One region of the Paenibacillus sp. EKM10P genome, then DNA from elsewhere that is predicted to be linked to it. Evidence: riboswitches for the same ligand, from Rfam matches in the RefSeq annotation. Region 1 holds a riboswitch; the other holds the start of a gene.
The links. Region 1 has a riboswitch for cyclic di-AMP ahead of HFE01_RS25520 (C40 family peptidase). Riboswitches for the same ligand answer to the same signal wherever they lie in the genome.
Positions count from the first base shown of each region.

Region 1 (5,173 bases):
CCGCAGGCAAACCACTATACGGCTCCGAGTCTGAGTCTGCGCTTGCGCCAAATATGGGCAAGCCTCTAGGGGCCAACATCATGCCCGATCTGCCCAAGAACCCTCCACAGCCCGCTTCGGAAATTCTCAGCAAACGGGTGGTGGAATATCACATTGATGTATCTCTGGAAAAAGGACGGGTTTTGCGAGGCACTGAGACACTGACCTGGAGGCATCCGGGTAAGAAAACTGTGAATGATCTGTATCTTCATCTATACCCGAATGCCTTCTCTTCCATGGAAACCACCTTTATGAAGGAATCCGGCGGAAAGCTGCGCGGAGACACCATGCCTAAGGACGGCTTTGGCTCCATGACGCTGACCGAACTAAAAACAGAAGACGGTTTATCTCTCATGCACCGCACTCAATATGTACAACCAGATGACGGTAACGCAAGCGACCGTTCGCTCATAAAGGTGCGTCTACCCAAACCGGTACGGGGTGGCGAAGAAATCACACTATATATGAAGTTTGAAGTCAAACTGCCTGGCATTTTTGCTCGTATGGGTGCGACAGATGATTTTGTAATGGCTGGACAGTGGTTTCCAAAGCTCAGCGTCTATGAGACTGCAGGACAACGTGGACGCGCCGAAGAGGGCTGGAACCTCCATCAGTACCATGGCAACTCCGAGTTCTATGCCGACTTTGGAATTTACAGTATACGGATTCGGGTGCCTGAAACACACATCGTAGCAGCGACCGGTTTTCCCACCCGTGGTGCAGTACGACAGAACGGCCAGAAAATATATCAATTTTATGCCGATGATGTACACGATTTTGCCTGGTCTGCTTCACCCAACTTTGTAGCCGTAGAAGAACCCTTCTCTTCTACTGAGGTTCCTGGTGTCAAAATCAAGCTCTATCTGGACCCGTCCCATAAGGAACTCAAAGGACGTTACATGAGCGCAGCCAAGGCTGCCCTTTCGTACTACAGCAAATGGTACGGGCCTTATCCATATTCCACTCTATCCATCGTCGTTCCACCCAAAACAGGCAGTGGAGCCGGCGGCATGGAATATCCGACACTCATCACGGCCGCAGCTGCGGACCAACTGAATCCTGGCTATAATCTGGAACGGACGCTGGTTCATGAAATTGGGCATCAATATTTCTACGGAATGGTAGCCAACAATGAATTTGAGGAGCCTTGGCTGGATGAAGGCTTCACCTCCTATGCAGAGGAACGGCTCATGGAACAAGAGTATGGGCTTACCCCCAACTTGCCATTACAATCGGGACAGGTAGCTTCCCCACAGCCGCTAAACCGTGAGTCCTGGAAGTATGGATCGGCAGCTGAGTATGCGCAAAATGCCTATTCACGAGGTAAATTAGTACTACGAGGTATTGAGCGTCAGGTGGGTATGAAAAAAATGGACCGGATTATGCGGACCTACGTCCAGACTTATCGATTCAAGCATCCGACCTCACAGGATTTTCAACATGTCGTGGAGAGAGTGACCGGACGATCATGGAGCCACTATTTTGAACAATATGTATATGACGGCCAGATGGCGGACTTTTCAGTCGATCGCATCATGAACCACAAGCTGGAGAATGGATACGAAGCAGTCGTGACGCTCAGCAAAAAAGGAGCAGATTATCCCAAAATACCTGTTCAATTTACCTTCAAGGATGGCTCAACGATATTCAAGGCATGGGATGGTGCGGGCAAAAGTACAACTTTCCGACTCAAAAGCGCTTCCCCCGTGTCCTATGTGACTGTAGATCCTCTATACACTATTGCACTGGAGAACAAGCATATTAATAATAGCCTGAAGGCTGAATTGGATGAAAAACAACAAACCCGTTGGAGTGTAAGTGTAACCAAGCTGTTGGAGACACTGCTTGGAAGTCTGTCATGGTGAGGTGTCTATAGATGCGGACTGTTATAAAAGAAGGCTGGGCGCTGGTACGCATACGCTTTTATATCGTTATCATTTTATTTCTGTATCGTCTGCTGTGGGGAGTATTTCTCTATAGGCTGGTACAGTCTGCCGTTATCCCGCTGCTGCTACGTTATCCTGATCAGAGCCAAAACGAACTGGGAAAGACCTTGTTTTGGATGGAGGGCCAGATCGCCTTGATGGACAGCCGGGAAGTACATGTGTACTTGTGGATATTACTAGGGGCGACCGTACTGCGCATACTAATCACTCCCTTCATTAGAGCTGGCATATATCAAAGCCTGCATACCGATGCGTCTGAACCGCAAAGCCTGTCCTTCTTCAAGGGGATGAAACGCCACGGTATGTCATCGCTATTGTATTACATCATCGAGTTGGGTTTGCTGCTGCTTCCCGCCTTTTGGGTGGTACCGAGACTCTATCCTATTGTAGTAGGAACGTTGCAATCTTCCTCTTACCTGCTACATTTGTTGCCCTATGCCATGGGGTGGATAGCTTACGGTTGGGTCATTCGGCAGTGCATCCTGTATATGCAGTTGGGCACTGTCAGTGGTCACACCATACTATCCTCCCTGCTCGCCTTCTTTCGCCAGCTTCTTCCGGCTGTTGGTGTATCCCTGTTGCTCGGTACTTGTGTGTTGCTAGTTTTCGGTCTATTTGGCACCGTGGCGATGATTTGGACGGGTATGTTGGCACTGATTCTCCAGCAATCGTATCATTTTGTTACCAGTCTGGTCAGGCTGTGGCATATCAGTTCGCAGTATCGGCTATGGCACATCGATATCTCCAGCAGAGGCTAACCTCTCACAATATGCTCTCTCCTGTATTTTCAGCTGTCGAAAAAACTTTTTTCTTTCCCGTGCAAACAGCACATAACTGAATACTGTTAACAGAATCTGTTCCTGGAGCGTTAGGAACAGATTTTTTTTGTAACTTTTTGCGATGAAACATTTGCCAAAGCCTGCTGTCTTTGTTACAATAATCGCAGTGAACTGATAGTAACAACTTTGTAATCTTTATTGTAACCTTTATCTTAAAAACATCGTTGTCGTGAATACTGCTCTCCAAGGTGCACATCTTAAGTTAAGCCTAATTCCTGGCACCTAGGAAGCGGGGGAACCAGTTTGGGTGAATTGATCTCGCAACAGAGTGGTCATAGGGGAACCTTCTACCGAATCCTTAAGCTAACCTCGCAGGCATTGGAAGGGGTATATTTTTTTTGAAGAAGAAGCTAACGATCGCAGCCATGGGTCTCGCCATTGCCTTTACATCTTTTACATTCGGTGGCAGCAGTGCATTTGCAGACTCTAAGATGGACCAGGTCATCCAAGATGCCAAAGGAACGAACTACAGAAGCGGAGGCACTACACTCGAGGGATTCGATTGCTCCGGCTTCACAATGTATGTATTCAACAAACTGGGAATTAAACTGCCGCATCAATCTGGATCACAATTCAAAATGGGTTCTTCTGTATCCCGCGATGAAATGAGACCAGGCGACCTGGTGTTCTTCAACACCACAGGAAGAGGCGTTTCCCATGTAGGTATCTTCGTAGGTGAAGGGAAATTCGCCCACTCCTCGACTTCACGTGGTGTAGTAGTTAGCTCACTGAACGAAAATTATTACGCTAACCGTTATGTCGGTGCAAAAAGAATTATGAGCACAGACGCTTACCATTCTGTAGCTTCAGATATTCCTGATGACGACAACGTAGAATAACTACCGCACAGCAAGCTAACCCTAGCCGCAATTTGATTCTGGCCGGAATCGAATTGCGGTTTTTTATGTCCACTACATCGCAATGATTATCATTACTGACGAACTGACACCTCAAAAGGTTTCAATTTTAGCGAACATCGTCGGTTTTACCGTCACCGCTGGGGGAGCATATGAGCAGTAAATCCTTCTTATTGAATGTATACCCGACTTAGGTACGAAATAAACACGCTTGCCATTCTCCTACAACTTGTCTACAATCTGTGGTTAATGATTGAAGTACCTGCATAAGGAGGAATGGAAAAGTGCCGGCCTCAATATCCAACTACCGGATCGTACCGATGGACGAGCATCAAGCGGCTGAAATCTGTGAGTGGCGCTATGATCCCCCCTACAACATATACGGCTGGCTTCCCTGGGAACAAATGAAGGCACTTGAAGTCGAATTTGGAAGTCCCACGCTTCGCCAAGAGCAATATGTTGCGGTCCTGGACGAAGAGAATGAGCTGACGGGATTTGCTCAATATTTCCCTATGGTCGGTGTGACCCGGCTGGGTCTTGGAATGCATCCCGAAAGATGCGGACATGGCACAGGCTCCGATTTTGTCCGGGCCATTGCCGAGGAAGCCAGACGGCGGCATCCGCAGAATGAAATTGACCTAGAGGTTCTCACTTGGAATCAGCGGGCTATCCGAGCCTACAAGGCAGCTGGATTTGAGCTGACGGATACCTATGAACGCCAGACTCCAGATGGCAGAAAACCGTTCCATTGTATGGTATATCGTCCTGAACAACAGAATCGGGTTCTATAAATAAGAGCGCCTTCACTATACAACCGCGATGTTGTATAGCGAAGGCGCTCTTCATATATACGACAGATCATTACAAACTCAATGACTGCTGCGCATTTTTTCGAAAGCTTCATTATATTGTTGGGCTTCCTTAATATCTACGGCCATAATACCGCCATCGTCCCAGGAGGTCAAACGCAGAGTCACGGTCTTGTAATCAATCGTAATAAATGGATGGTGATTAAATGCCTCAGATATAGCGGCAACTTCATCCACGAAGGCAATTCCTTTCATAAAACTGGAAAAATTATATTTCCGAACGATCCAACGTCCTTCCTCCAGTTCCCAGCCCTCCAGCTTCTCCAGATGTGCTTCAATCTCTTCTTGTGTAAAAGGCATGTTACGAACTCCTCCCCGTTTATACGGAAGCCTTTCAGCCGCTTAGATGCGGCCAAAACTACGATATATTGGTGTACATATTACCACGGCCCCGTTGATAAATCCATAAGACGGCCATCAAATCAATGGGACCGACGTCAGCTCCTCATCCCCGATGAGTACATAGATCCGGTGCTGCTCCGGCTCATAAATCACAACACCGCTGCCTACAGTGATTATAGGTTCTGTGCCCAGTGCATAAAATAAGTCTTCTGCCAAAGCCTCATTGACTTCCTGGCGCCCCGCTGGGTCCAGCCTGTCCCAATCTTCTGCTTCCATTTCAA
Region 1 covers NZ_JAALET010000022.1:15,461-20,633, reverse strand. The annotation lists gene HFE01_RS25530 (M1 family metallopeptidase) at 1-1,904, shown strand, start outside; gene HFE01_RS25525 (hypothetical protein) at 1,916-2,743, shown strand; cyclic di-AMP (ydaO/yuaA leader) riboswitch at 3,020-3,157, shown strand; gene HFE01_RS25520 (C40 family peptidase) at 3,163-3,663, shown strand; gene HFE01_RS25515 (GNAT family N-acetyltransferase) at 3,966-4,472, shown strand; gene HFE01_RS25510 (4a-hydroxytetrahydrobiopterin dehydratase) at 4,551-4,850, opposite strand; gene HFE01_RS25505 (hypothetical protein) at 4,968-5,173, opposite strand, start outside.

Region 2 (5,173 bases), on a different contig from region 1:
AGCTATCCTTGACCGCCTGCTTCAAGATGCTTCTATCCAGCATGCGTTTGCGTTGTTCCTTCATGATCAAGCACCCCGTTCATCCATTCTCATTTTCCTTCTATGCTCATTCTTCATCACATGGTCAAAAATTCAGCTACAGGACCCAGTACGATCACCGGCAAAAAGGTTAACGCACCAATCAACAGGACCACTCCGATTAGGATGGCTCCAAACAGCTTGTTGTCCGTGCGCAGTGTACCCATTGTCACCGGGGTCGGCGCTTTGGCATTCAACGAAGCCGCCACAGCCAGCAATGCAATCATGGATACATATCGTCCAAAGAACATAACCGCTCCTGTCGTAACGTTCCAAAACACGTTGTTATCCGAAAGACCTTCAAATCCCGAGCCGTTATTTGCCGCAGATGATGCATATTCATAGATCACCTGAGTCAACCCGTGATATCCGGGGTTAGAGACCGCATCGTATCCCCAATGACTCATAAATGCAAGCGCAGTTGGAGCAAGAATAAGAAACGGATGTACCAAAATGGCAATCGCAATCAGCTTCATTTCCTTGCCTTCAATTTTCCTACCCATAAATTCCGGGGTTCTTCCGACCATCAGTCCGCATATAAACACTCCCAGAATCGCATACATCAGCATATTCATCAGCCCGACGCCCTTGCCGCCAAAAATGACGTTTAGCATCATTTCTCCCAAAGCAGCCATACCACCTAGCGGGGTCAATGTATCATGCATATTATTGACCGAACCTGTCGTTGCCGCCGTTGTGACCGCAGTGAATAATGCCGATTGTCCAATGCCGAAACGAACCTCTTTCCCTTCCATGCTTCCCTGAGATGCATCCATACCCAGTGCCTGAATTAACGGATTACCTGTTTTCTCCGACACATACGTTATGGTTAGAAAAATAAGGAACAAGACCATCATCGAGCTGAAAATAATCCAGCCCTGCTTGCGATTACGGGCAAACAATCCAAATGTATACGGCAGCGAAGCCGGCATTACCCACATTGCCAAAATTTCCAGTACGTTCGTCCAAGGATTTGGATTTTCAAAAGGATGCGCAGAATTAGCTCCCGCAAAACCGCCCCCGTTCGTACCCAAATGCTTGATGGATTCCAATGAGGCAATGGGTCCCATAGCAATCTGCTGCTGTGTACCACTTAAAGTCGTAATATCCGCCGTGGGTTGTAGCGTCTGTGGTACTTTTAATCCCACCAGCACCAGCGTAAGTACAAAGGCAAGCGGCAGGAAAATCCGTATGTTGGCTTTAATAAAATCTTGAAAAAAATTACCCAGCCCTTCACCGCGCCGCGTCAATCCCCTCATAAAAGCCGCAGCAACCGAAAACCCCGAAGCAGCCGAAGTAAACATCATCATCGTGACGAACGCCATCTGTGTCAGATACGTAAGCCCGCTTTCTCCGCTATAATGTTGGAGATTCGTATTGGTCATAAAGCTGATTACCGTATTAAAGGCCAATGATGCTTCCATATTACTGTTCCCAACCGGATTGCCCGGGAGTATAGCCTGCAAGCGCAATAGCAGGTAGCTGATCCCCACAAGCACCACATTGGTTGCAATGAAACTCATAGCGTACGTCGTCCAATGCATGCTGTCCTGTTTCTTCAAGCCTACAGCCTTATAAATCAGCTTTTCCGTTCCACCAAAAATCCGATCCGTCCGATTCGGTTCATTCGAGAATACGTGATACATATAGGTGCCCATCGGCTTTACCAAGAGCAACAATATGATGATCACAATCCCAATTTGCAGTAGCTCCATCCTCTATTCCTCCTTAAAATGCTCCTGCATTTGGAACAACAGACCTGATTCAGACCATCCATTGAGTGCACACGTTTGCGAAAATCTGCATCTCTGATGCTGCATTCTTGATCTGCTGTTCCCGCCTGCTCGATCCTATAGTTGACTAGAATTTTTCAGGATTCAGGAGTGCGTAGATTAAATACACGAACACAATAGCCGTAAGTCCTAGCACAACGATCATCCTCTTCGCCCTCCTTTTGAGGTCTGCGCATCACACCAGCGTACAAACAGCAGTATCACTCCATAACTCACAGCCATTACGAGCAGCATGTATAAATCCATCATGTTCATACCCTCCGTATCGCTTTTCAGATTGCCCTTTTGATTCCATCATAAAATCATAAACCAGCTATGTTATAAGTGCTTATCCGTTCAGCAGGAAACCCACCTCTCCGTTCAATGTGTAGATCACATGGTCCGCTCCCAATCCCCGATAAATTCCTTGTGGATTACAGCCGTGCGTAATAACATAGATCAATTCTGATGTTAGTGGCCGACATATTTGCAGGAAACGGCAAGTTAGATTCAAGCTGTTTTCGAACAAATACACACTACCAATTTCTTTTTTAGGAAAATTCCATTTTCCCGCTTGCATCGTATTGATGCGCACAATGTGCTCCACACCCATTTTTTTGAGCTGTCGTTCCTCCTGGGTGCTATTTGTGAGAACTGCAAACGCCAATTTTTTGAACATAAGCAATTTCACAAAACTTCTGCCCGCTTCATTCGGTGCAGTGACAATAATTAACCGACCTTCCATCAGTAGCTCCTCTCCCGGTATAAAAAGACAACAAAAAGAAGCCGAAGGAAAAAGGCTTCCTCCGGCTTCATACATTCCATGATAAAATAAACCATGGCTGCACACGGCGGTTTGTTGCCTCTCCCTGTACGCTTACGAGGTTAGCTGTCGGATTCGGACGTGAGAGTCGCCCTATTTACGGCACTTGGCCGGAAAATTCACCCCATGAGACACACGGCTTGCAAAGCCGTATATACTCGTTGGTTCCCCCGCTTTTGCAACTGCAAAATTCAGCGCTTTAGACAATTCGTTGTTGCTTCATTGTTGTTAATTTGAAATTACGTCTTGAATCATACACCCGTGCAAGGAAGACTGTAAAGCTCAACGGCAAGGCTATAAATCACCCTTTAGAGCATAGAAGATTAAGGATAACGCTTACAACCAACCTATGCTTCTCGTATCTCTCTAAAACTCTGTATTTCGCCTCTTTTTGAAAATGAAAGGCATGTCAATATTGGCGTAGGGTATGGTACGGTTGCCCTTTATTTATAAAAAAGAAAGAAAATGCGCTATATGTACTAGATAATTATCGAATGAAGCCTTTTTTATGAGAAGAAACACCTCAATTTGCTCCATTTGAAGTGCGATTTACCGTTTTGAACAAAAGACGATTTTACAATGCACAATGTCTGTAGACTCTTCTGGACTTGCAACCCCTTGTTGAATTGTTCACAATTTAATTGTAGAATATTGAATTAGGAGGGATATCATGAGCGTATATAAATATGATGCACAGACCCTACAAGGGGCACAAATTCCGTTATCCACATACGAAGGGAAAGTTCTTCTTATCGTGAATACTGCCAGCAAATGTGGGTTAACCCCCCAGTACAAGGCGCTACAAGAGCTATATGACCAGTATCATGAACAGGGGCTCGAAATTTTGGGATTTCCCAGCAACCAGTTCGCCAAACAAGAGCCGGGTTCCAGCGAGGAGATCTCCGAGTTTTGCCAACTCAATTACGGAGTGACTTTTCCCATGTTCGCCAAGACAGATGTTAACGGTGATCAGGCACATCCTCTATTTCGCTACCTGACCCACACTGCTCCAGGCGTATTAGGCTCCAAAGCGATCAAATGGAATTTTACTAAATTCTTAATTACACGAGAAGGTAACGTATTTAAGCGTTATGCGCCGCAAACCACTCCAGACAAGCTTGTAGGAGATATTAAGAAGCTTTTGCAGAAAAACTGACAATCTTTATGCATTACAGTTAACGAGCGGTCCGTTGTCCATACGACCGCTTCTGTGACGGGAGGATATGACGAAAAGTATTTAACAAAAAAAGCATCCCTTCACGTAAAACGTGTCAGGATGCTTTTTCAACTGGGTATTGCATATAATGCGGTCGAGAGGACTCGAACCTCCACGGGCGTACGCCCACTACCCCCTCAAGATAGCGTGTCTGCCATTCCACCACGACCGCATGTCATAATGTATTGAGGCAACAGATTTATTATACTCTCTCAGCAACAATTTGTAAACAAGAATATTATAATTATTTTCAATGTAACTTTATATAACATATATAAGCAATAAAATTATTTAATTTGACATAACTGAGTTCGAAGTGTAAATATATATTACATAAATATTTGAATTATTATTATAAAAATAAGATTTGAGTCAAATAACATCACACAAATATTCACTTCAAGGAGGCGAACCGTCCTGCATAAAGGTAACCGGTTGCTAAACTACGCATTATTGTTGGACCCTTCCCTACCTATTGGTGGTTTCACCCGTTTCTACGGATTGGAGGAGCGTTTCCGCGCTGGACACCTGAACAGTCTACAGGATCTGAAACATTACATGCGAGACGATTGGTATCCTCAAATCACAACCCTTGACGGCATGGCCATTAAAAGTCTGTATGCAGCCATCCAGCAGAATGACGGTTGGCGGATCGCCCTTATTGATAAAATACTGCACACCCAACATCCTTCCTCGCAGCATGTAAAAGAGTCGCGACTTTCTGGCCAGCGACTGCTCAAGCTCACCAAGGCTCTCTATCCTTGGCTCGCATTTGACCAACTGGAAGACACACTCACTCAATACAATGCAATTGGCACACTCGCTACTGTCCACACTTGGATTAACTCCCTCCTCGGAAGCGATATAGAACAGACCATTCACGGCTATTTTGCCACAGCGGTATCCTTCTGTATCGAAGATGCCTTTAGACTGCTCAATCCTCCTTATGAGGAAAAAAATCCTCTTATCGATCATATGACCAGCGAGTTGCTTACCACCTGGAAGAAGATTAACAAACCTACGCCAAGCTCATATCAGCGCCATCTTTTCCACAGCCATCGGACCAGCTCCTACATCACTCAGCCACCCTATATGAGCCATAGCAGCCAATTGAATGCATCCAGACCCTTTTCCTCCTCCGTCCTATTTAAACACCTTCCAGCATCCCTCTGATGCGTCGTTTACCAATCTAGCAGTCACAATAAAAATACTCTGCCCTTTTCTCAAGCGGCAGAGTATTTTTATTCATGTATCCCAAATTCACACCAATAACAGACCATAGTC
Region 2 covers NZ_JAALET010000001.1:459,308-464,480, reverse strand. The annotation lists gene kdpB (potassium-transporting ATPase subunit KdpB) at 1-64, opposite strand, end outside; gene kdpA (potassium-transporting ATPase subunit KdpA) at 117-1,793, opposite strand; gene kdpF (K(+)-transporting ATPase subunit F) at 1,939-2,016, opposite strand; gene HFE01_RS02050 (hypothetical protein) at 2,200-2,595, opposite strand; cyclic di-AMP (ydaO/yuaA leader) riboswitch at 2,709-2,880, opposite strand; gene HFE01_RS02045 (glutathione peroxidase) at 3,344-3,829, shown strand; tRNA gene HFE01_RS02040 (tRNA-Leu) at 3,979-4,061, opposite strand; gene HFE01_RS02035 (urease accessory protein UreF) at 4,325-5,062, shown strand.
Region 2: another riboswitch for cyclic di-AMP. It lies ahead of HFE01_RS02050 (hypothetical protein); the one in region 1 lies ahead of HFE01_RS25520 (C40 family peptidase).